2 regions of the Lysinibacillus sp. FSL M8-0216 genome follow, and region 2 is predicted to be linked to the other one. Evidence: predicted binding sites of a transcription regulator. Region 2 holds the regulator's gene; the other holds the start of a gene.
The links. Region 2 encodes CtsR, which represses protease genes until heat stress. Its sites were predicted from a motif close to ATGGTCAATAAAGGTCAAACA; they were not measured.
Positions count from the first base shown of each region.

Region 1: the regulator CtsR is predicted to act here: its motif matches at 7,816-7,836, upstream of clpP (ATP-dependent Clp endopeptidase proteolytic subunit ClpP).

Region 1 covers NZ_CP152007.1:3,978,149-3,994,726, forward strand. Annotated here, with positions in the region: gene MKX57_RS19765 (glutaredoxin family protein) at 1-36, opposite strand, end outside; gene MKX57_RS19770 (S9 family peptidase) at 198-2,468, opposite strand; gene MKX57_RS19775 (TPM domain-containing protein) at 2,599-3,348, opposite strand; gene MKX57_RS19780 (LemA family protein) at 3,348-3,929, opposite strand; gene MKX57_RS19785 (spore coat protein) at 4,062-4,679, shown strand; gene MKX57_RS19790 (amino acid ABC transporter ATP-binding protein) at 4,734-5,456, opposite strand; gene MKX57_RS19795 (amino acid ABC transporter permease) at 5,453-6,157, opposite strand; gene MKX57_RS19800 (basic amino acid ABC transporter substrate-binding protein) at 6,238-7,032, opposite strand; tRNA gene MKX57_RS19805 (tRNA-Arg) at 7,532-7,606, opposite strand; gene clpP (ATP-dependent Clp endopeptidase proteolytic subunit ClpP) at 7,924-8,517, shown strand; gene MKX57_RS19815 (HPr family phosphocarrier protein) at 8,569-8,826, opposite strand; gene whiA (DNA-binding protein WhiA) at 8,940-9,887, opposite strand; gene MKX57_RS19825 (YvcK family protein) at 9,976-10,944, opposite strand; gene rapZ (RNase adapter RapZ) at 10,949-11,842, opposite strand; gene MKX57_RS19835 (8-oxo-dGTP diphosphatase) at 11,852-12,319, opposite strand; gene trxB (thioredoxin-disulfide reductase) at 12,648-13,592, opposite strand; gene MKX57_RS19845 (tetratricopeptide repeat protein) at 13,825-15,348, opposite strand; gene hisIE (bifunctional phosphoribosyl-AMP cyclohydrolase/phosphoribosyl-ATP diphosphatase HisIE) at 15,439-16,056, opposite strand; gene hisF (imidazole glycerol phosphate synthase subunit HisF) at 16,053-16,578, opposite strand, start outside.
Region 2 covers NZ_CP152007.1:4,664,503-4,681,080, reverse strand. Annotated here, with positions in the region: gene MKX57_RS23405 (aldehyde dehydrogenase family protein) at 1-454, shown strand, start outside; gene MKX57_RS23400 (acyl-CoA thioesterase) at 523-1,002, shown strand; gene MKX57_RS23395 (globin-coupled sensor protein) at 1,049-2,359, opposite strand; gene MKX57_RS23390 (hypothetical protein) at 2,641-2,850, shown strand; gene corA (magnesium/cobalt transporter CorA) at 2,906-3,868, opposite strand; gene MKX57_RS23380 (class I SAM-dependent methyltransferase) at 3,904-4,587, opposite strand; gene MKX57_RS23375 (DUF4870 domain-containing protein) at 4,713-5,018, shown strand; gene MKX57_RS23370 (CtsR family transcriptional regulator) at 5,282-5,752, shown strand; gene MKX57_RS23365 (UvrB/UvrC motif-containing protein) at 5,766-6,308, shown strand; gene MKX57_RS23360 (protein arginine kinase) at 6,305-7,414, shown strand; gene MKX57_RS23355 (ATP-dependent Clp protease ATP-binding subunit) at 7,404-9,848, shown strand; gene radA (DNA repair protein RadA) at 9,940-11,316, shown strand; gene MKX57_RS23345 (PIN/TRAM domain-containing protein) at 11,534-12,619, shown strand; gene ispD (2-C-methyl-D-erythritol 4-phosphate cytidylyltransferase) at 12,631-13,326, shown strand; gene ispF (2-C-methyl-D-erythritol 2,4-cyclodiphosphate synthase) at 13,714-14,190, shown strand; gene gltX (glutamate--tRNA ligase) at 14,279-15,739, shown strand; T-box leader at 15,790-16,009, shown strand; gene epsC (serine O-acetyltransferase EpsC) at 16,203-16,578, shown strand, end outside.

The sequences.
Region 1 (16,578 bases), 690 kb from region 2:
TGGACAATTAGCTCGACTAAAAAATTGAACAATCATGGATGGCACCTCCTGTTTCAATTATCTCTTCATCGTTGAACGATGACAATGCTAGCTACAACGATTGTAAACTATGTGGTGGATTCATTCAAAAGCTTACTAGAAAAATGAAAGGCATTGAGTGCGAATAACAAGCACATCAATGCCTTTTGGCTATTATGTTATTTTAAATGATGATCAAGGAATTTCAACATGGCATTATAGAATTCGATTCTGTTTTCTTCATTCGCGAAGCCATGGCCCTCATTATCCTTTAACATATACTCTACATCTACACCTCTAGCACGTAAAGCTTCGACAATTTGGTCGGATTCCGCTTTGTTGACACGTGGATCATTTGCGCCTTGTGCAACAAATAAAGGTGTTTTAATTTTATCTGCATGGAAGACCGGAGAAACCGCTGTTAATAATTCTTTATCTTTCTCTGGATGACCTACTCGTTCATAAAAAATGTCTCGCATAGTTTCCCAGTATGGTGGAATTGTATCTAATAGTGTGAAAATATTAGATACACCAACATAATCAACTGCTGCCGCATATAAATCTGGTGTATACGTAATGCCAGCTAATGTAGCATAACCACCAAATGAAGCACCGTAAATACCGATACGTTTAGGATCTGCAATACCCTGGTCAATCGCCCATTGAACGCCATCCGTTATATCATCTTGAATTTTCAAGCCCCATTGCTTATTACCAGCTTGAAGGAATTCCTTCCCATATCCAGTCGAGGAACGGAAGTTTACTTGTAGCACTGCATAGCCACGATTTGCTAATAGCTGTACTTCTGGATTGAATCCCCACATATCACGAGCCCACGGTCCACCATGTGGGTTTACAATAAGAGGTAGATCTTTAGCATTTTTATTTTTCGGCAATGTTAAATAACCATTTATAATTAATCCATCACGACTCTTATAAGAGATAGGATGCATTTCTGCAAGCTCTGAAGATTTCAACCAAGGGCTCAATGTTGCTAATTCTGTTAATTCATCTGTTGTTGAATCATAGTAATAATATTTTCCATAGATGGTGTCACTCGATACACTTACAATAAATTTTGTCATCTCTTTATTGTAATCGTTTATGCCCAATTGGCTTTCTTGAACACCAAGCTTGTTTTGAATTTTACGGAATAACTTTTCAAAATTTTTATCAAAGAATTGATAATGGATTTTATCCGTAGCATACGCACCATACAATAATTTATCTTTTTCAGCATTATACAATACACCCGAAACATCCACTTCATCATTGGACATGATTACTTCTTCTTTCCCTTGTAAGTCATACTTCACCACTTCTACTTTATCCCGGCCTTTATTGGATGTAGCATAAATAAACTTATTGTCCTTCGAGAAAGCTATCGGCATCACTTCATCCCCAGCACCGATTTTAATAAATGATCTGAATTCATCCTTTTCTGAATCTCGATAAAGGACAGTACCTTCCACCCCATCAGTAGCCACAGCTACACGTACATTGCCGTTACGATCTGCTAACCAGTTCGTAATATTGCCAGGATTTTTGGCGACGTGAGTCGTTTTACCCGTCTTTACATTTAGCTTGTACACATCAAAAACAGTAGCATCCTCTTTGTTCATCATAATAAGAATTTCGTCTTTTACACCCTGTAAGCTATCCAATATTCCTACCGTTACGTTAGGATATGGCGTTAAATCTTTTTCCACAGAACCGTTAAAGGTTGTAGAATAAATATGGAAGTTTTCATCTCCACCTTTATCTTTCAAATAAAGTAAAGCATCATCCTTCCAGAAAAAACCTGCAATATCTCGATCCTTTGAGCTTGATACACGAACAGGCTCACTATTATCATTCATTTTTTTCACGAATACATTCGAGCGGTTCTCCCATTCAGAGGCAAATGTAATGTAATTACCATCAGGGGAAAGTTCGTAGCCAAAATTCCCTGGATTTTTCATAAAATCTTCCACAGAAATTTCTTTTACTCCTTTATTATTGGAACCATTTTTTATATGTTTAACATTGTTAAGGAGTTTGCCAGCATCTTGTTTCGTAATAAAATCTGTACTTGAAGATACTCCCTTAAAGAAACCAAGCTTATTGGCCTTCTTTAAATACTCTGCTAGTGACTTTTCTTTTCCTTCTTTATTGGCACCTCTAACTAAAATCCTAGCTGCTTGATCACGTTTAATAGTAGCGCTTAAGTCTGAAATCTCTCCAGCCTTTATCCATTGATCCTTAATTTGTTGACGCATTGAATCAGAGCCATGCTGGAATGTTAAAGCTGTTACTGCTAAATCCAGAAATTCCTGTGCTGAAAGATGTTCCTCTTGTGCTAATACAACATTTGTTTCATTGGCAGCACGTACTTCTTGCAATGTTGCAGGAATAACCGTAGCAGTTGTTAGTATAATTGCTAATGATGCAGTTAAAAATCTTTTTTTCAAAATGATTCCTCCCTATATCAGTTTACGTTATATCGATAGTCGATATATTCAAATTATACCATTATTTGTATTTTTGTCAATATTTTCATATTAAAAGCGAACTAAATAATTAGCTCGCTTGTCGTTAGTATTAAAATTTTCGGCTTGCCCCTCCACCTGCTGAAGAGCCGCCACCAAACCCTCCAAAACCGCCACCACCTGAACGTCCGCCACCAAAGCCACCAGGATAACCGCCGTAGCCTCTCCCACGAGGTCCGCCTCTTCCGCCTTTTGAAAAAGAAGAAAAAATGAGGACTATTATAACGATGACAATACTGAGCCAGATGGGCATTCCTTCCTCCTCCTTTGCACCTGCAGGTAATTCACCATTCCAATTATACTCTTCAGCTACAGTACGAAAGACCTCCGCATATGTAGCTAGAAAGGCTTGATCATTATCACCTTCACTTGCAAAGGGATAAAATGCATTATCTAAAATACGCCCTAATTTACCGTCTGGTAATGCTCCCTCTAAGCCTTGACCTACAGCTATCACCACATCATTTTGGCCTTCGCCCTGTCCAAATGTAGCGAGTATAAGGACACCATTATTTTTCTCTTTGTCCCCAATGCCCCAGGAACGAATCATCTTTGTCGCATACATTTTCGCCTCCTGCCCATGAAGGCTATCAACGGTTACGACCATGATTTCAGCACCTGTCCCTTTATCTAATTGCTCTGAATAATGGTTTAGCTCCTGTTTTACATCTAAAGATAGGACATTCGCAAAATCATGGATATACGTATTTTTCATTGGTGAAGGTATTGCTGCTTTCGTCATAGTCATGCTAAAAAGAAGCACTGAGCAAACGATAAGCAGCTGTATAATACAACGCTTCATCACTGTGTACCCGATTGACTAAAATCAATAGACGGTGCTTGTTCGGCACCCGCAGCGGCTTTAAAGTATTCTTTTTGTTCAAATCCAAACATCCCTGCCATTAAATTGCCAGGAAAGCGTTTAACATGCTTATTAAATTGTTGTACTTCATTATTATAATCCTCGCGCGCAACTGCCAAGCGATTTTCTGTGCCAGCAAGCTCATCCATTAACTGACGAAAATTTGCATCTGCCTTTAAGTTCGGGTAGTTTTCCACGACTACTAGTAAACGACTAAGCGCACCAGATAAAGCATCATTCGCAACAGCTTGCTGTTCAGGAGTATTAGCATTGCCCATTTGAGCACGTGCGTTAGTAATATCCGCAATGATCTGTTGCTCGTGATTCGCATACCCTTTCACAGATTCAACCAAATTGGGAATTAAATCGTAGCGGCGTTGGAGCTGGTTTTCAACTTGCGCCCATTTGGAATCTACATTTTCCTCAGCTGTTACTAAACTGTTATATTTAGGAATCAATACTAAGGCTAACACGATAAGAATGATAACAATTATCCCAATTGGTCCAAACCATTTCTTCATTTTCTAAAACCTCCTTGACTTGCATTTCCTTTTGTTAGTCTACATTTTTGCCTTTGCATTTATACCGTATGAAAATCATTTGGCTTGACATACTAAATACTGCATCAAAAATTATATGAGGAGGCGTTTTTTTTGTCACAATCGTTTTACAATGAATCATCATCCAATCAAACAAATTTCAATCAACAACATAGTCTAAATCATGGTGGACACGAAATGATGGACATGCATGAAGCAATTGGTGAAATTATCGCTGGTATGAACCAAGCGATCATTTTACGTCCACAAGTAAAGGATCAAGAATTACTCAGCATTTTGGATCGCCAATATAATTTTACATTGGGTATGTATAATACGATTGTTGAGTCCTTTAAAACAGGTCATGATCCATCTGTTCCTACGGGACGTTACCAAATGGAAACAGGCAATGACTTTAAATATGGCTTAACTCCAGGCCAACCAAAAAAACCAATGCAAAACGCTAATGAAATTAATGATGAAGCCATTTCTGGTTTCTTACTAGGCGCTCAAAAGGGAGCAGCAAAATGTATGACGGCTGCTGCAACAGAAACGACAAACCCTGTTGTTCGTCGTGTTGTTGCTGATAGTATTCCCAACTGCATTGAAATGGCCTATGAATTATCCATTTACCAAAATAAACATGGCTATTATCAAGTGCCTCAGTACTCTCAACAAGATATGCAAACGATGCTTAATGCATACGATACAACCTCTAATCCCCTTCATTAAAAATCAAAAGGCAGTCCATGGTGATGAATTCTCATCATGGACTGCCTTTTCTCATTATAATACTTTTCCTAAAAATGCTTTCGTACGTTCACTTTGTGGGTTTCCGAATAATTCCTCAGGCAACCCCTCTTCCACAATATAGCCACCATCCATAAAGACTACTCGATCACCAACCTCACGAGCAAAGCCCATTTCATGTGTGACTACAATCATTGTCATCCCTTCAGCCGCTAGATTTTTCATTACATCTAACACCTCTTTTACCATTTCAGGATCAAGAGCTGAAGTAGGCTCATCAAATAGAATGGCCTTTGGCTTCATTGCTAACGCACGTGCAATAGCTACACGCTGCTGTTGTCCACCTGATAGCTGTTCAGGATAATTATAGGCTTTACTGTCGAGACCCACCTTTTTTAACAGCTCATGCCCAAGCTCTTCAGCTTCTGGACGACTCATTTTACGAATTTGCATGGGAGCCATCGTGACATTATCGATGACGTTCATATGAGGGAATAAGTTAAATTGTTGAAACACCATTCCCACCTCTGCTCGAATCTCATTGATATTCGTTTTCGGATCATTGATCTTCACATCTTCAATATAAATAGCACCGTCCGTTACTTCTTCTAGCATATTAATGCAACGTAAAAAAGTACTTTTTCCTGAACCAGAAGGCCCAATGACACATACAACTTGTTTTTCTTGGATTTCATAATCAATCCCTTTTAATACTTCTAGCTTACCAAAATATTTGTGTAGGTTCTCAATTCTTATCATCTTGCTTCCCGCCCTTCTGCCTTACGAGGGACATAACTATTGCTAAATCGTTTCTCAATAAATGCAACAATCTTCGTTACACCATACGTTAATATTAAATATAGTAATGCAGCAACAATATACGGTTCCCAGAAACGGAAGCTTGCACCTGCAACAACTTTACTAGCATATAGAATATCTGGTGCAGCGATGACTGTTACTAGTGAGGAATCCTTTAATAATGCTATGAATTCATTCCCTAATGGCGGGATCATGCGTCTAAAGGCCTGCGGTAAAATAACCTTACGCATCGCTTGGTTATGTGTAAGACCAAGAGAACGAGCGGCCTCCATTTGCCCCTTTGCAATACTTTGGATACCTGCACGGAAAATTTCTGCATTGTAAGCAGCACAGTTTAAAATAAGCGCGGTAATCCCTGAAACCATATACCCTAAAGAATGTCCAAAAATGGTTGGAATAACGGCTAAGTGTATTAATAAAATTTGAACAAGCATTGGTGTTCCGCGGAATAAATCAACATATAATTTTGATGGCCAATATATCCATTTTTTACTTGATAATTTCCCTAGTCCTAAAAACAGTCCTAAAAGAATACCGCCAAAATAACCACTAAGTGTCAAAATAAGTGTTACGCCAATACCTCGTATAAACATATCTCGGTAGTTCCAGACAATGTCCCAGCGTAGGTCAAAGATGTCCATCCGAAAACCCCATTTCCCCTTTAAAGTTACATCAATTAAATGAGTCGCTAGCATACTGCTTGGCGAGTGGCATTACCATATTATTCGAAATCAGTACCTGTAATTTCTTTTAATTTACCGTTTTCTTTAATCTTTTTCAGACCTTCATTTAATTTATCTAAAAGCTCTTTATTCCCCTTTTGAACCATAAAGCCATAATATTCTTTTTCGAATGCGTCATCTTGAATGACTTTAATTTTTTGATCTGGATGCGCTTTAATATATTCGTATACTACCGCATTGTCTCCAATAGCTGCATCAACATTACCATTTAGCATTTCTTGAATTGCGATTGGCTGACTTTCAAAAGCCATAATATTTGTACTTGCTTCACCTTGTAGCTTTTTAGCTGCCATATGGCCAGTAGCATTAATTTGTACGGACACCTTTTTGTCTTTTAATTCATCTAATGATTTAATCTTTGAATCTTCTTTCACAACAATTAATAATTGAGATTCATAGTATGGCTCAGTAAAATCGAATGATTCTTTGCGCTCATCTGTAATTGTAATCCCTGAAGCACCAATATGTGTTTCACCGTTTTTAATTGTTTGGAAAACGGGTTCCCAACCAATATTATTCCACTCTACTTCGAAATTCATTTCATCAGCAATTGCTTTTAAAATATCGACATCAATCCCCACAATTTTCCCTTTATCGTCAACAGATTCAAACGGTGCAAAAGTTGCTTCTGTACCTACTTTATATACTTTCTTGCCATCCGCACCTTCTGAAGGTGTGCTACCAGAAGAGGCATTGTCCTTTGTGCCACATCCTGCAAGTGCTAAAGTTAGCGCTGCTATCATCATAAGTAACATCCAAGCTGTTTTTTTCATTGCATTTCCCCCTATTTCGATAATTTTCCATCCTGCGTATTATTTTTCGCAATTCGGAAATGTTAGACTATTAGGTCAATTATATTAATATTATAGTATTTGCACAACAACTTTTCGCATAAAACTAAATATTTTTTCATATTAATTAATGGTAAAACCATTTATATAGAAAAAATAAGCATTAATAACAAGATATCGAACCTAAAACTAATATATATACAATAGAAGCGATGTCAAATTTCGATAAATTTAAACAAAAAAAAAAGAATCCCCTCAGAAAGGATTCTTTTTTCGGCTATTACTAGCCTTCACGGACAGTATGTTCACTAAAAAATAATTTGGAGTTGTTGCTTTCTTGAAGGTTTGAAAGGCATAAATAGGGGAATAATGCCAACTAGGACAGTATTCCCGTTACTTTTCCTCTCTATCCCCACTAAGCAGGCTGCTAAACTACTTATTAGGAGATTGAGCTATTACAGTATATCAATATTCAGTAAAATGGCGCCCTCGGAGGGAATCGAACCCCCAGTGCAAGAACCGGAATCTTACGTGTTATCCATTACACCACGAGGGCAAAAAACACAAAAAAAAAGTACTCACCCTAGGCTTACGAAAAGCATGATGTAGATAATCCTCTTTTGAAGCATACCTGCAAAATAGTGTCCTGTACTTTCAAACTTATAACCTTACCTATTATACAAACGTATCACATATAATTCAACCATAGAATGCAAAAAGAATTTATTTTTTTTATTTTAATTAATTTCACTTTAGCAGGGTTAATATTTGACCTTCCCTGACTATAATGTGTATGATAAGGTTACAGCTGAAATAAACAATGTAGATTTCAGCAAAGGTAATCGAATTTAGTTTTTTGAAGGAGGATTTAACATGAATTTAATTCCTACAGTTATTGAACAAACAAGCCGTGGTGAGCGTGCATATGACATTTATTCACGTCTACTTAAAGACCGCATTATCCTTTTAGGAAGTGCTATCGATGACAATGTGGCGAACTCCATTGTCGCACAGCTACTTTTCCTACAAGCAGAAGATCCAGACAAAGACATTTCTCTTTACATTAATTCGCCAGGTGGATCAATTACGGCTGGTATGGCTATTTATGACACAATGCAAATTATTAAGCCAAAAGTTCAAACGATTTGTATTGGTATGGCTGCATCAATGGGAGCTTTCTTACTTGCTGCGGGTGAACCTGGTAAACGTTTTGCATTACCAAATGCGGAAGTAATGATTCACCAACCACTAGGTGGCGCACAAGGTCAAGCGACAGAAATTGAAATTGCTGCTAAACGTATTTTATTCTTACGTGAAAAATTAAACGGCATTTTATCTGAACGCACTGGTCAACCACTTGAAGTCATTGCAAGAGACACAGATCGTGATAACTTCATGACAGCTGAACGTGCAAAAGAATATGGTTTAATCGATCACATTATGCACCGTAGTACGGATAATAAATAATACTAAAAAGCCTCCCAGAAAATTACTCTGAGAGGCATTTTTATTTGTTTGTTAATCTTCATTTTCAATAATTGCAGCTAATGCTGTAACCGCTTGCTCGGCATCATTGCCTTCACTACTTAACGTTACTTCGGTACCTTTCGCAACCGCTAAGCTCATGACACCCATTATCGATTTGGCATTCACTTTTTTTTCATCTTTTTCTAGAAAGATATCCGCACTGAAACGATTGGCCTCCTGCACAAATAGTGCCGCTTGTCTAGCTTGTAGTCCTAATTTTAATTTAACCTGGACTCTTCTCTCGATCATTCTCAAAACTCCCCTTCACTACCGTTCATCTATTAGTTTTATCTTACCTTACTTACTAGCAAAAGAACAATAAGCGATTACGCATGACATTCATACCTGAAAAGTATGAAAACTTAACCGCCTATTTTTTCACCGCGTCTTAATGCATCTGCTATTTCGTCTATTTTTCTTAAACGATGGTTGACACCTGATTTGCTGACGGTACCACTGGATACCATTTCACCAAGTTCTTTTAACGTAACATCTTGATACTCTACTCGTAATCGTGCAATTTCACGAAGCTTTTCTGGTAGTTGGTCAAGTCCAATAGAATTTTCAATAAATCGAATATTCTCTACCTGCCGTAATGCTGCTCCAATTGTTTTGTTTAGATTGGCTGTTTCACAGTTCACAATACGATTGACACTATTGCGCATGTCTCGCAATATCCGAACATCCTCAAATTTCATCATTGCCTGATGGGCGCCTACAATATTAAGGAAATCAGAAATTTTTTCCGCTTCCTTTAAATAAGTAACAAAGCCTTTTTTGCGTTCAATTGTTTTGGCATTGAGTTCAAATTCATTCATTAAATCCATCAATGCTTCACCATGTTCTTTATATAAAGAATAAATTTCTAAATGGTAGGCGGACGTTTCTGGGTTATTGACAGAGCCTCCTGCCAAAAATGCACCTCTTAAATAGGCTCTTTTTTGACCATTTTTTTTAATGAGCTTTCTTGAGATCGTATGATTAAATTGAAAGTCGTCTGAGATGATTTCTAAATCAATTAACAGCTCGCGCGCTCCTTCTCTTACACGGCAAATATATACGTTATTTTTTTTCAATCGCATTTTCTTACGAACTAGTAATTCCACATTGTACGGATACAATTTTTTCATAATCGTATATAGTCTTCTTGCAATTGCAGCGTTTTCAGTTTGCACGTCCAAGCTTAGTTGTTTATTCGCAAAGGATAATGAACCATTCATACGAATTAGGGCAGAAACTTCTGCTTTCATACAATGATTGTCCGCTTCTATTTGGGTTAATTCCTTTTTCGTTTCAGAAGCAAAAGACATATCACGCCCCCCTTTCAATCATAATTTCTATGTATATGTTCATCTTACCATATACAATAAACACTTTATGTTTCTATTATCGGTTCTCTTACCGATCATAAATACCGGCATAATCTACCAGCCACTCTGCAACATTCGTAGCAGTATGTCGAACCGTACCATCTGATCGAATTGTAGCAATATCGCGTCTTATAACCTCTAATCCCATACTTTCAAGCTTTGCCACATCAAATGTCACTGGCTCTGCTCTTTCTTCTTTATACAATTCTTTTACTGGATTCGGCAATTCTTCATCATTAACTAAAATCGAATCAATAAAGGATGCGCCAACATGCTTATGTATGGCCGATACATGATCACCTGCTGTATAAGAAATGGTTTCACCTTTTTGTGTCATTAAATTACAAACATATATTTTTCTTCCTTTTGCTTTCACAACAGCTTCCCCAATCTCTTTGACAAGGAGATTTGGAATAATACTTGTGTATAAGCTTCCTGGGCCAATTAATATATAGTCTGCACGCTGAATTGCCCGAATAGCTTCTGGTAACGGTTGCACGTTTTCAGGTACTAAAAAAACGCGATCAATGCGTTTTGTCGCTGTCGGGACTTTTGATTCACCTTCAATGATTGAACCATCCTCTAACACAGCATGTAAGTTAATTTTTTTATTGGCTGCTGGTATTACACGGCCGTGTACTTTTAATACCTTCCCCATCTCACTTATAGCATGGTTAAAATCACCAGTAATATCAGTAAGTGCTGTTAGCATTAAGTTCCCTAAGGAATGGCCACGTAAATCCTCTGACGCTGAAAAACGGTATTGAAACATTTGCTCCACTAGCGGTTCAATATCTGATAATGCCGCAATGACATTACGAACATCACCTGGTGGTGGAATATCATAATCATCTCGTAAACGTCCTGAAGAGCCGCCATCGTCTGCTACCGTCACAATAGCAGTAATATCAAATGGATGGTGCTTGAGCCCACGAAGTAATGTAGATAGTCCTGTTCCACCACCAATTACCACAAGCTTTGTTTGCTTTTTCCCCATTCACTCATTCCTTTCTACGATTAATATCACGATGCGTAATAACCGTATTCTCTTTGTTGGCTAAATAAGCCCCAAAAAACTCTGCTAAAGTTACTGAACGATGCTGACCACCTGTACAACCAAAAGCGATAACGAGTTGTGATTTACCTTCTTGTCGATAAAGAGGAATCATAAAGTCGAACAAATCCGTTAGTTTTTGTATAAGTATTTGCGTATCTTCCAAGGCTAAAACATAGGAGGATACTTCTGTTTGAAGTCCCGTCTTTGGGCGTAGCTCTTCTACATAATACGGATTTTTAAGAAAACGAACATCGAACACTAAGTCTGCATCAATTGGCATACCATGCTTGAAGCCAAAAGACATGATGTTTACGGTAAAAATAGTATCTGCTTCACTGGCAAATTCTTTAACGATCTTTTCACGTAATTGCTTTGGTTTCATGTTAGATGTGTTATAAACAAAATTAGCACGGCCTTTTACTTCCGATAAAAGCGCTCGCTCTTGCTTTATACCATCTAAAGGTAAGCCACTTACTGCCAATGGATGGGCTCTTCTTGTTTCTTTATAGCGTCTTACTAATGTGGCATCATCTGCATCTAAAAATAAAATACGAGCTACAATGTCGCCTTCTTTTAGTATATGGTCTAACGCCCCAATAAGCGCATCAAAAAAGTTACCTCCACGCATATCCATCACTGCCGCAATACGTGTACTATTCTTTCCAGAATCTCTTAGCAGAGTTAAAAAAGTTGTAAGTAACGCAGGTGGTAAATTATCAATACAGTAATACCCTAAATCTTCAAAGCTTTGAATAGCTACTGTCTTCCCAGCTCCAGACATTCCTGTAATAATAACCAATTCATGTGTACTTTGTTGGCCTTCAACCACCACTGTCATGCAACTCCTTTATTGTTCTTTTGATATTTGTATTTTCTGATGAAGTAATTCAAAATTCGTTGTATAGTCAAACGTGCCATACTGAATACCTGATTGCGAAATAGCAAATTGTAAATTAGTGCGATCTCCTTCAGCCATTGGCAAATGTGCTAAATCCTCTACTGGGTGCCATGCAAGTTTACCTTCTCTAGTTTCTACAAACGGTATACCGTCTACATCCTTAGCAACAAATGTATAAAGCATCCATTCATCTACGACTTCATCATTTTCTTTAATGACCATCGTATAAACACCCTTTAGGTGTACATGTAAAGGTATAACATTTGTCTCTTCCTGAAATTCACGAATTGCAGCCTCAAAGATGGACTCACCGCTTTCCATTTTTCCACCCGGAGCAACGTACCAACCTCGTCTTGGTTTCTGAAGTAATAATACTTTACCGTCTTTTACGGCAATTAAATTTGCAATTCTTTGCATAGGCACACCTCTAATCACTTTTGCATTCTACTCTCCATTATAGCAAGACACAGCAAGATTTGTCCTCATTTACAACTCTCATACGTAGACATTTAACAATTTAGTTTTATCGAAGAATTTATTGAAAAAAAGCTCATGCTCTTTTCATGATCTATACAAATAAAAAAGTAGGTTGTTCCCACCTAATTGAGGCGGAAACAACCTACTAAACAAAATAAAAGGGGGATTGCTAATTACACTTTTAATCATACACCTTTTATATGTCATTCAAGTTACAACAATATTAAAACCACATTAAAATTGTATTTTTTTCCTTAAAATAGCCAAGTTATGCATTTATTTTCTCTAATAGCTCTTCTACATAATGCTGTACGGCTTGAGCTGCAATACTGCCATCACCAGTTGCTGTAACAATTTGACGTAGTGATTTTTCACGTACATCTCCAGCTGCAAAGATTCCTGGAATTGTTGTTTCCATATTATCATTTGTCAAAATATAACCAGCATCATTTAAAATACCTAAAGATTCAAATGGCTTTGTTAAAGGTAGCATACCGATATACACAAACACACCATCTGTTGTAAACTCTGATTCAGTTCCATCCACAGTTGATTGTAGTGTAACACTACCCACTTTACCATTAGCTTCATTAATTTCTTTTACTGTAGCATTCCAAATGAAATCAATTTTGTCATTTGCAAATGCACGATCTTGGAGGATTTTTTGTGCACGTAATTTATCACGACGGTGGACAATTGTTACTTTATCAGCAAAGCGTGTTAAATATACGCCCTCTTCTACAGCTGAATCTCCTCCGCCAACAACTACAAGATTTTTTTGTTTAAAGAACGCGCCATCACAAACTGCACAGTAGCTGACACCACGGCCGCCAAGTTCTTTTTCACCAGGCACACCCATTTTTTTATACTCTGCACCAGTTGTAATAATAATGGCACGTGTTTTATATTCTTTTGTACCTGATTTAATTGTTTTAAATTCTTCCCCGTCGATGATTTCTGTTACATCGCCATAGGCATATTCAGCACCGAATTTTTTAGCATGGTCAAACATTTTTGTAGAAAGCTCAGGTCCTAAAATTGTATCGAAACCAGGATAGTTTTCTACTTCTTCAGTGTTGGCCATTTGTCCACCAGGGATTCCTCGTTCAATCATAAGCGTTGCCAAATTAGCACGTGATGTATAAACAGCAGCAGTCATCCCCGCAGGACCTGCACCAATAATGACCACATCATAAATTTTTTCTTCCGACATAAATACTTCCCCCTAAACAGAATACTTTTTATCTTCATTCAACAATATAGTAGTGAAAGTGTAACGTCACCTACATATGATCCCAACTTACAATAGAGGGGATGAAGATAAACCATTGGCAACTAGCAAGGAGTAACACTCAAACGCAATGTTGCCAGGGCAAATTCTTGATAACGTTAGTATGTTCATCGTATGTGAAAGTATAAAGTTATTCAACTATGTTGCTCACACACTAATTATGACTGTCTGGTAAAAAAGCTAAAATTTCTTCAATATACTTCGATAAAGTGGCAACAGATACTCCATATTGTTGAGCTATTTCTTTTTTTGTCACCTTAAGCATTTGAGAAGATCTAAATAAATAATCATTTGCTCCTGCAATCGCTACAGGATTTGTAAAACGATAATTTTGAATTAAAGCTTGTTCACACAGGACAAACCACATTTGAAACATAGGTACAATCAATGATGATAATTTGCCATACTGCTCTAATAAAATTTCCGGCACATTTACAGCACGTAAAAAGCTGGCCTCTACTTTGTTTTTCTTTTCAAATTCATGACCAAGTGCATAGGCTAAAAATAATTTCTCAAACGCACCGAATTGCTCGATATTGACCCATTTAGGATGGGCGATTATTTCTTGCTTATGAGCCGTATCCTTCAATAAAAATAAGCCAAAGATACGCTCACTTGAATAGCTACTTTCTAATTTTTCAACAATAAAATTTCGATCATGTTCCAACGCATCCAGTGCAAATTCGTTGTCTTGTTGGCGCCAAGGTTCAAAGCCCTCTTTATCTGGGTCTACCTCTAGCAGTTGACCCCAAGCACTTTTAGAAACTTCCTCATGCCCTGAAAAATAAGCAGCATGGGATAACCAGAAATAAAAACCTGCGTCGCCTACATAGCCTCTTTTTTGCATACTGCGCAACCATTTATAGGCTAATTCATATTGCCCTATTAAAGCTAATGTAGCACCTAGTTTATAACGATGCTCCCATGTATATGGCTGAATTTTAACAAGGATATTTAATAGCTCTTGCAAATCTTCTTCATTCTTTTCGTAATACGCAATCACCGTTAAGTTACAAAGTGCATGTAAGTTTCCCTTATTTTCACGTAGTACTGTATGTAAGAGAGTCTTCGCCTGTTCCTCTTCTCCAACATAAAAATAAGCAAGTGCAAGATTATTATAGGCCGACCAAAAGGCTGGTCGATCTTCAATTAAATCTTCTAAAATAGTAATAGCTTCAGGAAAGTCGCCCTTCTCCATATGACGGCGAGCCTGTTCCTGACGATATAAATCCTCACCAGATCCTTCAAGCTCCTCAAATTCATCCTGCTCGAATGCGACAAATTCTAAAATTTCTGCTGCTTCATCTGCATATGCACCTTCAGGCTCTAGCTGCAAATACTCTTCAGCAAAGCGTTTAGCATCCTGCATGATGCCTACACAACCCGACACTTCCGCCATGTAAAAAATAATTTCCGGATTATCGGGGTCAATTTGATAGGAACGACGAAGCAGATCATACGCTTCTTCAAAACGTTGACCTTCTAACTCTACAATAGCAAGCTGCAAGATTATCATAGGATCATCTGGGCTAAGATCAACTGCACGCTGCAAATATTTATAGGCTTTATTCATTTGTCCACTGTTCATAGCTTGAATTGATTTTTTATAATAATAGTCGCCTGTTGGAATGAACGACACTATATTTGATTGGTTCTTATTTTGACGTTTCTTTTCCAATATATTTCCTCCGAAACAAGAAATAAGGAACGTATTAAACGTTCCTTTACACAGTAAACCCTATTATACCATACAATTAATAATATGCTGTTATTTCTCCTCGTGACGTTTTTTCAACACATGAAGAACATCATATATACTTACCTTTTGTTCTTGCAGTAATACTAGTAGGTGATAAATTAAATCAGCAGCCTCCCACTTTACTTCTTCTGCATCCCGATTTTTGGCCCCAATAACAACCTCTGTCGCTTCCTCCCCAACCTTTTTACAGATTTTATCGATACCCTTGTCAAATAGATATGTAGTATAAGCTCCTACAGGCATTTCCTGTTCTCGCTTTTCAATAACACTTACAAGTTTTGCAATCATTTCTACAGAGCCGACTTCAGCATTTTGCTGTACCACCTCTGTAAAGCAAGAAGTTGTACCATTATGACAGGCTGGACCATCTGGTAAAACCTCCACAACTAATGCATCTTGATCGCAGTCTGTTTTAATGGTGACAACCTTTTGTGTATGACCACTTGTCGCGCCCTTATGCCAAAGCTCTTGACGTGAACGAGAATAAAACCAAGTTTCACCTGATTCTATCGTTTTAACTAATGACTCTTTATTCATATAAGCCACTGTTAGTACTTCTTTCGTATTGGCATCCTGTACAACTGCCGGTACAAGACCTTTCTCATCAAATCGAATACGTTCTATCATCGTACTGCCACTCCTTTTTCCCGTAAGTATTCTTTCACTTGGGCTACGCTTGTTTCTTTATAATGGAAGATGGAAGCTGCAAGTGCTGCATCTGCATCAACTTCTTCTGCTAATACTTCGTAAAAATGTTCGGCATTTCCTGCCCCACCACTTGCAATAACAGGGACTGTCACAGCCTCTCGTACTGCTTTTGTTAATCCCAAATCAAAGCCAGATTTTTCTCCATCTTGATTCATACTAGTTAGTAAAATCTCACCTGCTCCTAAGCGCACCGCTTCCTTTGCCCAGTCAATAGCTGACCAAGTAGTTTTGTTGCGCCCACCATGGGTATAAACCATCCATGTACCGTCCTCTTCACTATAGCGAGCATCGATGGCCACGACGATGCATTGGGCACCAAAGAAATCGGAGCCTTCTTGAATAAGGGCAGGACGCTCTAAAGCGGAAGTATTAACAGAAACTTTATCCGCACCAGCGCGTAAAATACGCTTCATATCATCCAACGTCCGAATACCTCCACCA
Region 2 (16,578 bases):
CAACCCGAATGAGGTTGGACGAATTAAAGAGTGGATTGAAGAAGCACAGGCACAAGGAGCAGTTATTGCAACTGGAGGAGTATTTACAGAACGGACGTTAACGCCGACTGTTATGACGAATGTGACGGCTGATATGAAAATTGTTTGTCAGGAAACTTTCGCGCCAATCGTCTCAATTGTTTCATATGAAACATTAGATGACGCAATTCGACTTGTCAATGAGTCGGACCTTGGCTTAAATGCAGGTATTTACACGAATGTATTACCAGATGCCTTATATGCAGCCGATGAATTACAGGCAGGTGCTGTCATTATAAATGATGTTCCGACATTCCGTGTAGACAATATGCCATATGGTGGTGTGAAGATGAGTGGCTATGGGCGAGAGGGAATTAAATGGGCCATTGAGGAAATGACAGACATGAAATTTATTACGATGAAAAAATCGTTCTAAATTTGCATAAGCTCTTTTTCTACGATACGATGACGAAAGAACATACATGAAGGGAAGTTACAAGAAATATGACAAACAATGCTGTACCCATGAGCCAATCACGTACGGTTCAATCACGTCTCGTATTACCTCCAGACACAAACAATCACAATTCCATTTTCGGTGGAAGAGTGTTAGCTTATATTGATGAAATTGCTGCTATTACAGCGATGAAACATGCGAAGGGACTTGTAGTCACAGCTTCAATAGACTCAGTTGATTTTTTATCGGCTGCCCATGTAGGAGATATTCTTGAAATTGAAAGTATAGTTTCCTCTACAGGACGTTCTTCAATGGAGGTTTATGTTCGCGTTATTTCTCGCAATATAGAGACTGGTGAGGAAAAATTAACGACAGAATCCTTTGTAACAATGGTTGCAGTAAATGAAGAAGGAAAACCGGTACCTGTACCTGCCATTTATCCTGAAACAGATGAGGAAAAACGTTTATTTGAAACAGGGCCTGCAAGACGAGAGCATCGTAAACAAAAGCGTGCATTGCCACATTAAGGTTAAAGGGAGCTCCACCGCTTTAGGTGAAGCTCCCTTTGTTATATTACATATTCAATTCATTAACTACATTAATAAGTGAATCAGAAGAAGAGGAAACAAGTGTAGCCCCTTGTGATAGCTCAGTAATTAAATTAGAAATGGCTGAAATATCTCTAGATGTATGAACATACTGTTGTTGAATGCCGGATACGGCATCAGCTATATCATTAAATGATTTAGATAGGTTTTCTTGCGTATTGACGCTATGTTGAATTTTTTGATCAACATTAATAACTGAATTTGCCATTGTTGTAATATTACTTTCAGTTTCTTTAATGAGATGTGACACATTTTGCACGGCATTTTTCGTTTCTTCAGCAAGCTTCCGTACTTCCTCTGCTACTACCGCGAAGCCTTTTCCATGTTCCCCTGCTCGAGCTGCCTCAATAGACGCATTTAAAGCTAATAAATTTGTTTGATCAGCAATGCCCGTGACAAGTCCTACAATCTCAGAAATTTTTTGAGAGGAGGTACGTAACTGATTCATAGTTATCTCAAGGCTGTTGACACTTTGTAAAATAACTTGGATTAAATCATTTTGCTCTTTCAGCTGATGTTGCCCACGTCTTGATTTCTCCTGTGTATCTGCAACGAAGCTTAATCCCTGCTTGGTTGCCTCTGCAATATCATCCGTTTGCGAGGAAATGACTAACAACGATGCAGCTGTCTCTTCACTAATGGCGTTAAGCTCCTCAGCTGTACTTTGAATTGTCGTAACAAGGGCGTTTTTCGTTTGATCAGCGGCTGTTCGAATACGATCTTCCTCTTTTTCGTATGCCTCGATCACAAGCTGTTGCTCAAAATTAATGATTTTGCAAAACGCGTTAATTGCACGAATGGCATCATGCTTTGAGATATCCACTTCATTCACAAAATTTGTGAACGTAGAAGTAAGGGATTGGAAGGATGCTATATACCATTTGGATTGTAAGCCAATTCGAACATGGGTTTCAGCAATGGCTTTTCTTTCAGCGATATAGGCGTCATTAATATGACTTTCAAAAATATCGCTTAAATGCTTATGTAACGTAACTTTTAAACGATCTATATGCGAGGTTCTATTAATAATGTCTACTAAATCTTGGCTCAAGCTAATGGCTGCATAAAATTGCTCCACCATTGCAGGAATTAGATCCTTAGCTAACGGTTGTAGTTGCTTAATAATGGCTAAATCCTCAATTGTTAAATTTAAAAGCTGTAATTGCTTTTGAAGGTTTGGATGACTTAAAACATCTAATTGTACATGGCCCTTAAAATTTTCAGGTGTTAATGTAATTGAGTAGCTGGAACTGCTGTTTTTTGAAAACCAACTCATTATTGTTTGCTCCATTCTTAATATCCATAATAATTGTGAGTAAAATGCACTTCTGAATTTGTTAGGTCTGTAAATTTGATAAATAATTGGTATTAAATCTATTTTACTATTATTTGCTGAATATTTGGTTAAAAATTTGGTTATTTCTTTATTTTTTTACTTTATTGGCAGTCCGATTAGTGAGGCGAAGTAAATTTGAATTTAAATTGGGAAACCTGTAAAATACGAACTGTTTAAGGTGAGAAAAATTGAACGTGAAAGATTATAGGAGGAGGTACTATATGGAGAAAAAACGCTTTAAATTCGTTATTCCAGTCATGGTCATTGTTGCAATAGGTTCCGTTTACATGCTACGAAACTACTATGCGGAAGTACCACATATTGAACAGCTATTAATTACAATTTGCGCCGCTCTAGGGTCAGGGGTTTTAGCATACTTTTTATTCCCACAGCAGGGTGACAATAAAATTGACGACCGAGGTCCTTACTAATAGTAATAAATGAAGCTGCTCGTTTGATTGTTAAACGAGCAGCTTTTTGTGGGAATTAAGGCTTAAATAATTTAAACCAGCCTTTATGTTTAAAGATAGTAAGCATAGCGATTACAACAATAATCATAATACCGAGGACAATAAAATAGCTGTATCGTCCATGCAGCTCGGGCATATTATCAAAGTTCATCCCATAAACACCAGCAATAAAGGTTAGTGGAATGAAGATCGTTGAGACGATTGTTAGAGTCATCATTATGCCGTTCATGCGGCTTGAGCTCATAGCCATATAGCTATCTCGCATATCTGCTGTCAGCTCTCGATTTGATTCAACCATTTCTGTCAGTTTAAGAAGATGGTCGTATATATCTCCAAAATAAGCTCTTTCAGATTTGTTTAATGAAAAGCGGTAAGAATTAAGTACTCGATATAAAAGGTCACGCATTGGTAAAATGGCACGCCGCAAATCGAGCAAATCACTACGAAACTCGAAGACAATCTTCATGGCATTTACATTGCTTTGGTATGTAAGCTCGCCTTCAAGTGCATTTAAATGATCTTCAATTTTATAAACAAGTGGAAAATAACTATCAACGATTTTATCAATGGTTTGATACGTTAAGTAGACTGTGCCACGTTCCCAGTTTTTTGGCTGGCTTTCTAACATCTTTTGTACCTTTTCAATTTCGGGAACTGGGTTCTTATGGAATGTCACAATATACTTATTTGAGGCAAAAATATTAACCTCTTCTGCAGCTAAGGTCAGCTCGTTTAATCGATGAATGACGAAAAAATGGAAATCGTCATAAAAATCGAGTTTGGGTCGTTGTAATCGCATTAAGCAATCTTCAATAGCTAGTGGGTGAAAATGAAAAAATGAATCTAGCAAAGATTCTTCCTCTGCAGTAGGGCAATTAAAATCGACCCAGTACCATTCGAATTCTTGTTGATGTATGGATTCCAAAGGGAAATCTTTTAGTAATTGTTGTTTTTTTGTAATGCCAATGGTGCTTATCACAGCTTTCACCTCAAAGTTTTTACTACAAAATATATTTAATGTTCTTCTTTAAAGCATACCCATCCACCAAACAAAGTAGTGGCAAAAAATCGAGAAGGTTTTATAAAACCTGCTTCTTGTAATAATGTTAAAATCGCTTCCTCGGGCATAAATGACAGGGCCCGGATGGATTTTTCCATTTCTGCAACATCAGCTACGGAAAGCTTTGTATGTTGGAGCCAATAGGAACGCCATAAATCGAATTGCAGTTCCGTTTCAATAGTACCGGGTTGACCGTATTTCGAAACTAGGACAAACGGTGCGCCAGGTTGTAAATGGTTCCAAATTTCTTTTAAGGTCGATAGCTTATCTTCATAGCTTTGAATAAAATGAAGGACGAGTACACAACTAGCTGCATCAAATTTTATAGCAGGTAGATGGGTATCCAGCAAGGTTCCTTGATAGAATGACAGATCATTCGGTAAAGATTGGAGACGCTCCTTTGCTATATCAAGCATGGATTCTGACGGATCAATACCTGTAAATGACCAACTTGGTCTTCCATCTGCTAGCTGTAAAATTTCATTGCCACTACCTGCACCAACAACCAATATATCCGCATGCTCATGTAATGTGGAACGATAAAAAGTTTGTATTAAACGAAGCATTGCATCATAGCTTGGTAGAGTACGGCGAATCCCCTTTTCATATTCATTTGCTAATGTGTGGTTGAATTCCATTTCTCATCACGACCTTTCAAAAATTTTTAAAAAAACTCACTTTAAATTGAAACTATTACGGGTATAGTTCCGTAAATAGTAGTACATAAAACGATAGATAACGTATAAAGAAAGGGTTGATATATATGGAGAGTAAATGGTCTAAAGTAATCATACACGCAAGTTCGTTTTTTGCGCCATGGTTAGTTCCCATTATCTTCTTTTTAGTTAGTTCGGATGAGGAAGTGAAGGCAATTTCTATTCAAGCTATTCTTTTCCAACTTGTCATGGCAATTTTACTTGCTGTTTCTGGATTCTTAAGCATTTTCATTATTGGCATTCCATTTTTAATTGTTTTCGGTATTATGCTATTTGTAGTACCAATTATCGGTATCGTCAAAGCATTAACTGATGAGCCTTGGCGTTATCCAATTGTGGGTCGTTGGGTATAATTTTTATAGACGCAAGTATATGCTAGTTGCATATTCTTGCGTTTTTTCTATGGATAAAAAGGGTACATTAGGTGTAGGAAGCAAAAAGATATGCTCGATAACGACTAATTAGTGCTATTTTCTACGCTTGAATATAGTTTTTTAGCCTTTTCATTTTTCTCTAGGCGAAATCATTGCAATTATTTTCAAGCGTTTTGTATAATATACTCAAAGAAAGTCAAAGATAGTCAAAGTCAGTGAAGCAAGCGAGGTGTATTCCTAAAATGCGTAATATATCAGACATCATAGAAGGTTACTTAAAGCAAGTACTTGAATTAGGTGGAGAAGGGCATATTGAAATAAAACGTAGTGAAATTGCAGACAAATTTCAATGTGTACCATCACAAATAAATTATGTCATTAATACAAGATTTACCGCCGAGCGAGGTTACCTTGTGGAGAGCAAGCGAGGTGGTGGTGGATACATTCGAATTTTACGTGTCCGCGCGAATTCACAGATTGATTTAATCGACGATGTTCTCCAGCATATTGAAGGTGGAGCATCGCAAACAATGGCAGAAGATTTAGTATATCGACTTATCGATGAGCAGGTAATTTCAAAGCGAGAAGCGAAATTAATGTTAGCAGCAATTGATCGCTCAACAATCGATTTACATCTCCCTCTAAGAGATATAATTCGTGCAAAAATATTACGGGCGATGCTGACAACTATAAAATATGAGCAACAGAAATAGTGAGGTGATGGAAATGATATGTGAACATTGTAAACAACGTAATGCGACAGTTACTGTAACACAAGTTCAAAATGGGCAAAAGGTGGAGCACCATTATTGTGACGTCTGCGCCTCACAGTTCCATCCATTTCATGCAGAGTTTAAACAAGAGCCAGTTTCCATACAACAGTTATTATCAAACTGGTTTGGCTCACCTACATGGCAAAAGGTAGGAGAAAAACAACAAACACAGCCACAACAGCAAACATGCCCACAATGTGAATTTACGTATAAGCAATTTTTAAAAGAAGGTAAGTTTGGTTGCCCAAGCTGTTATGACACTTTTAGTGAGCATTTACCTAAGCTCTTTAACCGCATACAGGCGGGCCCCCAACATATTGGGAAAATGCCTGGTGCCCATAGCAATGTGTATGTCATTAAAAAGCAAATAGAGGATATCCGTAAACGTATGAAGTTCGCTGTAGATGAAGAGCAATTCGAAGAGGCAGCAAAGCTTCGAGATGAAGTCAAAGAGCTTGAGAAGCAGCTACAATTTGAAGGTGGTGATGTGTCTTGATAATTGAATCATTTTTAGAGCGTGCGACACCTACTTGGATGGGTATCGAAGACGATTATTCTGATATTGTCATTAGTACACGAATTCGCCTTGCTCGAAATTTAGATGGCTATCGTTTTCCACTATCGTTTTCAGAGAACGAGGCTTTACAGGTGGAACAGGCAGTTACACATGCAGTAAGCGATAGTCCAACCCTTCAAAATGATTATGCATATTTTGCTATCAATGATCTAACACCTTTACAACGTCAAATTCTTGTAGAAAAGCATTTGATTAGTCCGCAGCTTGCCAAAAAAGAGCAGGTGGGCTCCGTGCTTCTGTCACAAGATGAATCCGTGAGTATTATGGTGAATGAAGAGGATCATTTACGCATTCAATGTATGACAGCGAGTTTCCAGCTTCAAAATGCCTATGAACAAGCGAATAGAATTGACCGTATTCTAGAGAAGGTATTACCTTATGCTTTTCGAGATACGTTTGGCTATTTAACAAGCTGTCCTACGAATATTGGTACTGGGCTACGAGCATCTGTGATGATGCATTTACCTGCTCTTACGTTAACGGGACAGATGAATCAAATTATAAATGCGATGACACGCCTAGGTATGACCGTAAGAGGTATATATGGTGAAGGAAGCGAAAATTTAGGTAATGTTTATCAAGTGTCCAACCAAATTACACTTGGAAAGACAGAAGAAGATATTTTAGCAGATATACAAAGTGTTGCTGAAAAAATTATCCAAAAAGAACGGCACGCGAGAGGTAGATTGATGGAAAAGGCCGAGCTGGCTTTAGAAGATCGAGTTTATCGAGCTTTAGGTACCCTTACGTATGCAAGAATTTTAACGAGTGAGGAAGCGGCTACCTGTCTTTCGAATGTTCGTTTAGGAGTCGACCTACAGTTGATTGACGGTATACTCGCAACAACTTTAAATGAGTGTGTCGTCAGTATGCAACCAGGTTTTTTACAGCATTATGCAGGTGAGGCATTACCGCCTGCTGAACGTGATCGTGTACGAGCTGAAATGCTTCGTGAGGCATTATTTCAAACACACACGAATAAGCCTAATAATGGGGAAAAAGGAGAGGATTTATATGATGTTTAATCGTTTTACACAACGCGCGCAAAAAGTATTACAGCTTGCTCAGGAAGAGGCTATTCGTTGGAAGCACGAATCCATTGGTACAGAGCACATTTTATTAGGGCTTATACGTGAAGGCGGCGGTATTGCTGCAAAAGCGTTAGAAGCTATTGATATTAGTCCTCAAATGATTGAAGCTGGTATTGAAGAATTAGTCGGTAAAGGGAAAGAAGATGTTGGTCCAATAGTTCACTATACGCCACGAGCGAAAAAAGTAATTGAACTATCGGTTGACGAATCACGTAAATTAGGTCATTCGTATATCGGTACTGAGCATTTACTGTTAGCACTTATACGTGAAGGTGAAGGTGTAGCAGCTCGCGTCTTAAATAATGCAGGTGTAGGCTTAAATAAAGCACGTCAGCAAGTTTTATTATTATTAGGAAATAATGATAACGCGCAGTCTGGTCAACAAGCGGCACAAGCGGCGAATACCCCAACATTAGATAGTTTAGCCCGTGATTTAACGCAAATTGCCCGTGAAGGTACGTTAGATCCTGTTATTGGTCGAAGCAAGGAAATTACACGTGTTATCGAGGTATTATCGCGTCGTACAAAAAATAACCCTGTCCTAATTGGTGAGCCAGGTGTTGGTAAAACAGCAATTGCTGAAGGGTTAGCACAGCAAATTATTAATAATGAAGTACCAGAAATTCTTCGAGACAAACGAGTGATGACGCTTGATATGGGAACTGTCGTTGCTGGTACAAAATATCGTGGTGAATTTGAGGACCGTTTGAAAAAGGTAATGGATGAAATTCGCCAAGCCGGCAATATCATTTTATTTATTGATGAATTGCATACTTTAATCGGTGCAGGTGGTGCAGAAGGTGCGATTGACGCATCAAATATTTTAAAACCGTCCTTAGCCCGTGGTGAGCTTCAATGTATCGGTGCGACAACGCTTGATGAATATCGTAAATATATTGAAAAAGATGCAGCATTAGAGCGTCGTTTCCAACCGATCCAAGTGGATGAACCAACGGTGGAAGAAGCTATTCTCATTATTCAAGGTTTACGTGACCGCTATGAAGCACATCACCGAGTGAAAATTACAGATGAAGCAATTGAAGCAGCGGCAAAAATGGGTGATCGATATATTTCAGATCGCTTCTTACCGGATAAAGCAATCGACCTTATCGATGAAGCGGGTTCAAAGGTTCGCTTACGTTCATTTGCGGTGCCACCAAACTTAAAGGCACTTGAAGATAAGCTTGAAAATGTTCGCTCGGAAAAGAATGCTGCTGTATCAGGTCAAGAGTTTGAAAAGGCTGCAGCACTTAGAGATACTGAGCAAAAGCTTAAAGATGAGATTGAAGCTACACGCAAGAATTGGAAAGAAGAGCAAGGCAAGGCCGAGTCCAAAGTGACTGTAGATGATGTTGCAGCAGTTGTATCGATGTGGACAGGAATTCCTGTAGCTAAAATCGCTTCTGAAGAATCTTCGAAATTATTACAACTTGAAGAAGAGCTACACAAACGCGTTGTAGGGCAAGGCGAAGCGGTAGAAGCTATTTCACGTGCGATCCGTCGTGCAAGAGCGGGCCTTAAAGATCCAAAACGACCAATCGGTTCATTTATTTTCTTAGGTCCTACAGGTGTTGGTAAAACAGAGCTTGCAAGAGCACTTGCTGAAGTGATGTTTGGTGACGAAGATGCTATGATTCGTGTCGATATGTCTGAGTACATGGAGAAACATTCGACTTCTCGTTTAGTAGGTTCGCCTCCAGGCTATGTAGGCTTTGACGATGGTGGTCAATTGACTGAAAAAGTCCGTCGTAAACCATATTCTGTTGTCTTACTAGATGAAATTGAAAAAGCACACCCTGATGTTTTCAATATTCTACTGCAAGTTCTTGAAGATGGACGATTAACGGACTCTAAGGGTCGTGTAGTAGACTTCCGCAATACAGTAGTCATTATGACTTCAAATGTTGGCGCGGATGCACTTAAATATCAAAAAAGTCTTGGTTTTAATGTTGGTGGCGCAGATTCTAAACATAACGATATGAAGAGTACGATGCTTGAAGAATTGAAAAAAGCATTCCGCCCAGAATTCTTAAACCGTATCGATGAAATGATTGTCTTCCATTCATTAGAAAAAGAGCATTTAAAAGAAATCATTGCGATGATGGGGAATGCTCTAACAAAACGTTTGAAAGAACAAGATATTTCACTAGAATTAACCGATGCAGCGCTTGAAAAAATCGCACAGGAGGGCTATGACCCTCAATACGGTGCACGTCCACTACGTCGAGCACTACAAAAACAAGTGGAAGACCGATTATCAGAAGAATTACTAAAAGGTAATGTGGAGAAGGGTAATCATGTTGTCATTGATTATGTAAACGATGAATTTATTGTGAAGAAAAAAGAGGGAGTTTCTATCTCTAAATAATTTCGAACGAAAGACAGTGAGGCATTAAGTGCCAAGCTGTCTTTTTTTTTGTACAATTAATATAAGAACAAATATTCGAGGTGAAAGAAAGTTGGCAAAGAAAAAAACGAAATTTGTATGTTCAGGCTGTGGCTATGAATCAGCAAAATGGATGGGAAGATGTCCAGGGTGTGGGGAATGGAATAAGATGGTGGAGGAAGTAGAAGTGATTGCGAAAGGACCACGTGGGGCTTTCCAGCATTCTGCTACTGTTACTCAAAAGGCAATCCCTATCATTCAGGTGGAGGCTAGTGAAGAGTCCCGTGTAGCGACAGAAATGGGCGAGCTGAACCGTGTATTAGGCGGCGGTATTGTGCCTGGCTCTCTAGTATTAATAGGTGGTGATCCAGGGATTGGGAAATCCACTTTATTACTACAAGTTTCAGCCTTGCTCTCTAATAAAGGTCATCGTGTGCTGTATATTTCTGGTGAGGAATCTATCCGTCAAACGAAGCTACGTGCGGAGCGTTTGGGGGTAATTTCACAAGAGCTGTATATTTATTCTGAAACAAATCTTGAGTTTTTGAATCAAACGATTGAGGAAGTACAGCCGAAATTTGTCATTGTTGATTCCATACAAACCGTCTTTCATCCAGAGGTAACAAGTGCGCCAGGTAGTGTCTCACAGGTCCGTGAGTGTACAGCTGAGCTTATGCGAATTGCTAAGACAAAAGGAATTGCGATCTTCTTAGTTGGGCATGTTACGAAAGAGGGGCAAATAGCAGGGCCTCGTATTTTAGAGCATATGGTGGATACAGTCCTGTATTTTGAAGGGGAAAGGCATCATAATCATCGTATTTTACGAAGTCAAAAGAACCGCTTCGGCTCTACAAATGAAATTGCTATATTCGAAATGCTACAGGGTGGGCTAAAAGAGGTTTTGAACCCATCTGAGCTGTTTTTACAGGAGCGTTCACAAGGAGCTGCGGGCTCCACGATTGTTGCCTCAATGGAGGGAACAAGGCCAATTCTCGTTGAAATTCAGTCGCTCGTAACGCCTACCAGCTTTAATTACCCTAAGCGGATGGCAACAGGGGTTGATCAAAATAGAGTGCAATTACTGATGGCCGTACTTGAAAAGCGTATGGGTCTCATGCTACAAGCGCAGGATGCATATATTAAAGTTGCTGGTGGTGTGAAATTGGACGAACCCGCCATCGATTTAGCTGTTCTGACAAGCATCGTTTCTAGCTTTAAGGATCAGGCTGTGCGAGCAACGGATTGCTTTGTTGGTGAGGTAGGTCTGACAGGAGAGGTGCGCCGAGTATCCCGTATTGAGCAACGTGTCATTGAAGCAGCGAAGCTTGGTTTTAAAAGAGTATTCATTCCTACATCCAATATAGGTGGATGGGATTTTCCACAAGGGATTGAAATTATCGGGGTAGAAACGATAAAGGATGCATTAAATGCCTGCTTTAGAGAGTTATAGGAAAAACCATGCATGTTAGATATTATTCTGACATGCATTTTCCTTCATTTTTGAAGGAAAAAGAGGAAACTCAAGTAAAGGGATAGGCGTCCTAGTTAATGCATGGTGAAGGTGAGATGGAAAATAGAGATTAAATAATGATAATTTGATGGGCTGATGAAGGATTTTCTACAGTAAACTATGTATAATCTTAACTAACAATAGGAGGTGACAGCTTGTGAAAAAATTTGTTCAAATTGCTTTTTTACTGATTGGAGGAGCGTTGGGCCTTGTTTTCTTACCGCCATTATACGAATTGCTTCATTTATCATCTAATCCTTGGCTTGATAATCCTTACGTATCAGTAGCATTAGGAGCGCTTTTACTGTTTACATTGTCATTTGCGTTTTCCGATTATTTTGTGAAGCTCATTAGCTGGATGGAAGAGGTCCTGTTTAAGGTCCCTGTCGGAGATTTATTATTCGGTACGCTTGGCCTAATAATAGGGCTAATTGTAGCGTATTTCTTAGGCTTTGCTATTAATAGTGTGCAGTTCCCCGTTGTTACAGAGGTGCTCCCTATTATCCTGTCATTTGTATTAGGATATTTAGGCTTCCGTCTAGGTTTTAGAAAAAGGGATGAATTAATACAGCTTTTTACTTTACGTAGTAATCATACGAAGAAAAAAGCTGCTGAGGGTGCTGAAATTCCAGAAGTGCGAGGAAGTTACAAATTGTTAGATACAAGTGTCATTATTGATGGTCGTATCGCAGATATTTCTGAAACAGGATTCATCGAAGGGGTTCTAGTGGTGCCTCAGTTTGTCCTTACAGAACTTCAGCATATTGCCGATTCTTCAGATACATTAAAGCGTACAAGAGGTCGTCGAGGTTTAGATATATTAAAAAAGTTACAGGATGAACGTAAGACAAATGTAGAGATTACAGATGAGGATTTTGAGGATGTGCAAGAGGTAGATTTAAAACTTGTACGACTGGCAAAAAAAATGGGTAACGATACTCAGATTGTCACAAATGATTTTAACCTTAATAAAGTCTGTGAGCTACATCATGTGAAAGTATTAAATATAAATGACTTAGCGAATGCCGTAAAACCTGTCGTGATTCCAGGTGAAGATATGCAGGTGGTAGTCATTAAGGATGGGAAAGAGCATAATCAAGGGGTCGCTTATTTAGACGATGGTACGATGATTGTTGTGGAAGGCGGTCGTAGCTATATAGGACAGGCCATAACAGTAACAGTAACGAGTGTATTGCAGACGTCAGCAGGTCGTATGATATTTGCGAAGCCGAAGGACGATTAGGATGTGAAAAAATGCAGTATGAAGTAGTCTTACCTGCCGCAGGAAGCGGTAAACGTATGGGGGCAGGACAAAATAAATTATTTTTAAAACTTTTAAAGAAGCCTATACTGATACACACGTTAGAGGTCTTTCAACAAGATCCCTTTTGCACAGGTATTTGGCTAGCGGTAAAACCGGAGGAGCGTATCTATATTCAAGAATTACTCGATGAATATCGCATTACGAAAGTCAAAGGTTTACCTGATGGTGGGGCTGAACGACAGCATTCTGTACATTCATGTATGAAGGAAATGCAACAGGTAGACATTGTACTTGTTCATGATGCGGCACGGCCTTTTATTACACATGATATTATTGCAAATCTTGTTCAAAGTGCCCACGACTTTGGTGCAGCTATTGCAGGTGTCCGAGCCAAAGATACAATGAAAAAAGTTCGAAATGGTGTCATTGAGGAAACGGTAGATCGGGACAGCCTATGGATGATTCAAACGCCGCAAGCCTTTCGGTTTGATTTAATTGTTGAGGCAGAGGATGTTGCTGAAAAAGTAGGTTTTCTTGGTACCGATGAAGCAATGCTAGTCGAGCGTCTTGGTCACACGGTGCATATTGTAGAAAGCAGCTACGAAAATGTGAAAATGACGACACAAGAGGATTTACTATTCGGAGAAGCTATTTTACGAAAACGCGCATTGCAACTAAACGAATAGTTATTAGTTTAAACATCTCATTAGTGATAGTTGCTAATGAGATTTTATATTGATGTAGCAAGAAATGATGAAGAGGATATGCTTGTTTTTTAGCTGTCGTTCAAATCCCTGTTGTAATAATGGACCGCGACATCAATGCGAATAATGATGTGTTAGCTTGAAAAAACTAGAAGCAATCACACCTAGGTGGTAAGGTGTAATGGATCTAACGGTACAAGAAAATGCTCACTAATTGCTATCAGCTCAATTTCCTAGGAAATATGTTAAAATGTGAGGGTATAGTAGTGAGTAAATAGATAACAGTGAAGGAAGGTGAATGAGACTGCATTATAGGCAATCTAGGAGCAATAAAATCCACATGTATTGCTAACGTAGTCTCTCTATCTTATGTTTCGAATTGGACAAGGTTTTGATGTACATGCATTTGAAGAAGGGCGTCCATTAATTATCGGTGGTATTACTATTCCACATGAAAAAGGATTAGTTGGACATTCAGATGCAGATGTTTTATTACACACAGTGACAGATGCAGCGCTAGGAGCAATTGGAGAAGGAGATATTGGGCGTCATTTTCCAGATACGGATCCAGCTTTTAAGGACGCGGATTCAGCTAAATTATTAGAATACATTTGGAAAATTGTTGAGGATAAAGGATATATTCTAGGCAATGTCGATTGTACAATTATGGCTCAACGACCGAAAATGGCACCATATATTGAGCAAATGCAAAATCGTATTGCAGAATTGTTACATGCTGAGCCGTCACAGGTAAATGTCAAAGCGACTACAACTGAACGTCTAGGTTTTACCGGTCGTGAGGAAGGTATAGCAGCGATGGCAACGATTCTTTTGATGAAGAAATAAATGTGAGTGAACTCCGCTTTTATTTCCAGTTACAGAGTGGTAAAATGAACAAAGTCAATTTTGATCGAAAATTTAGGAGGCTTTTAATATGACGAAAGAAGTTCGCGTTCGTTACGCGCCATCTCCAACAGGTTTTTTACATATCGGTGGGGCGCGTACAGCATTATTCAATTATTTATATGCAAAACATCATAACGGTAAATTCATTGTACGTATTGAAGATACGGATATTGAACGTAATGTAGAGGGTGGAGAAGCATCTCAGCTAGATAACCTAAAATGGTTAGGTATTGAATATGATGAGTCCATTGATATAGGTGGACCTTATGCGCCTTATCGTCAAATGGAGCGTCTTGATATTTATAAAGAGCACGCTGAAAAGCTATTAGAGCAAGGTGCAGCCTATAAATGCTTCTGTTCTTCAGAAAAACTGGAAGCATCTCGTGAGGAACAAAAAGCGAGAGGTGTAGCAGCTCCTACTTATGATGGTACATGCCGTCATCTATCTGCTGAGGAAGTTGCTGCTAAAGAAGCAGCAGGTGAGCCATACACAATTCGTATGCGCGTACCAGAAAATGTAACGTATGATTTTGAAGATTTAGTCCGTGGACAAGTTACATTTGAATCTAAAGACATTGGTGACTGGGTAATTGTAAAAGCAAACGGAATTCCAACGTATAACTATGCTGTAGTTCTAGATGATCACTTTATGGAGATTTCTCATGTTTTCCGTGGTGAAGAGCATTTATCTAATACGCCAAAACAAATGATGATTTTTGATGCATTTGGTTGGGAGTATCCACGCTTCGGTCATATGACATTAATTATTAATGAAAACCGTAAAAAGCTATCAAAACGTGATGAATCCATTATTCAATTTGTCACTCAGTATAAGGATTTAGGGTATCTTCCAGAAGCAATGTTCAACTTCTTTGCTTTACTTGGCTGGTCTCCAGAAGGGGAAGAGGAAATTTTCTCTAAAGAAGAATTTATTAAAATCTTTGATGAAAAGCGTCTTTCTAAATCACCATCTATGTTCGATAAACAAAAGTTGACATGGATGAATAATCAATATATTAAAAAACTATCTTTAGAAGAAGTGGTTGCTTTATCTTTACCACATTTACAAAAAGCTGGACTCTTACCAGAGGAACTTACAGCGGAGCAACATGCATGGGCAACGGATTTAATTGGGCTTTACCATGACCAAATGAGCTTTGGTTCAGAGATTGTTGAATTATCTAGCCTATTCTTTAAAGACCATATTGAATATGATGAAGAAGCTAAAGCTGTTTTAGCAGGAGAACAAGTACCTGAGGTAATGGCTGCATTCAAGACGCAACTTGAAGAATTAGAAGAATTTACGCCAGATGCAGTAAAAGCAGCTATAAAAGCTGTGCAGAAAACAACAGGTCATAAAGGTAAAAATTTATTTATGCCAATCCGTGTTGTCACAACGGGTGAAACACATGGACCTGAGCTCCCAAATGCTATTTGCTTAATTGGTAAAGAGAAAGCAATTGATCGTGTAGAAAAATTTGCGCAATAAATAGAAATTCATTGACAATTGATTCGTTCGTTGTAAAATGTATTTACATTGGTAAAGCGTTGATAAGGAGAAGTAAGTGGCGCATGCTCTAAAGAGAGGACCATCACCGGCTGAAAGTGGTCTGAGTCTAGGCAAAACTGAAATGCACCTTTGAGCATAAAGCTGAACTATAGTAGGCTTTATCGATTCGTTCTCGTTAAAGAACGTCCAGAGTGGGAGGCTTTTTGCCTTCAATCAGAGTGGAACCACGCAAATTCAAGCGTCTCTGTCATTCCTTTTAGGGATGATAGGGGCGTTTTTTATTTTATCTTCATTCATTCATTGATGAAGAGGGAGGCATTTCAAACAAACATGCCACATCATCTTAGGCAGAGAATTCTACAGAAAATTGACTACAGTGACAGCTCTGTGTGAAGGATTTCTAGGAATTTGAGCAAGACCAACATAAAAAGGGGGAGTTTTTGTGTTTAAAAGGATGAAAGAAGATGTGGAAACCATTTTTGAAAATGATCCAGCAGCGCGTAGTGTTTTAGAAGTGATATTAACATATTCCGGTTTGCATGCCACATGGGCACATCGAGTGGCTCATTGGTTCTTTAAGAAACGTTTTTATTTCATGGCTCGTGCCATTTCACAAATAAGCCGCTTTTTTACTGGTATTGAAATTCATCCTGGCGCGAAAATTGGCCGCCGCTTTTTTATCGACCATGGAATGGGTGTTGTCATTGGTGAGACATGTGAAATTGGTGATAACGTTACATTATATCAAGGTGTAACTCTAGGGGGTACAGGGAAAGAAAAGGGGAAACGCCACCCTACATTAGAGGATAATGTCCTTG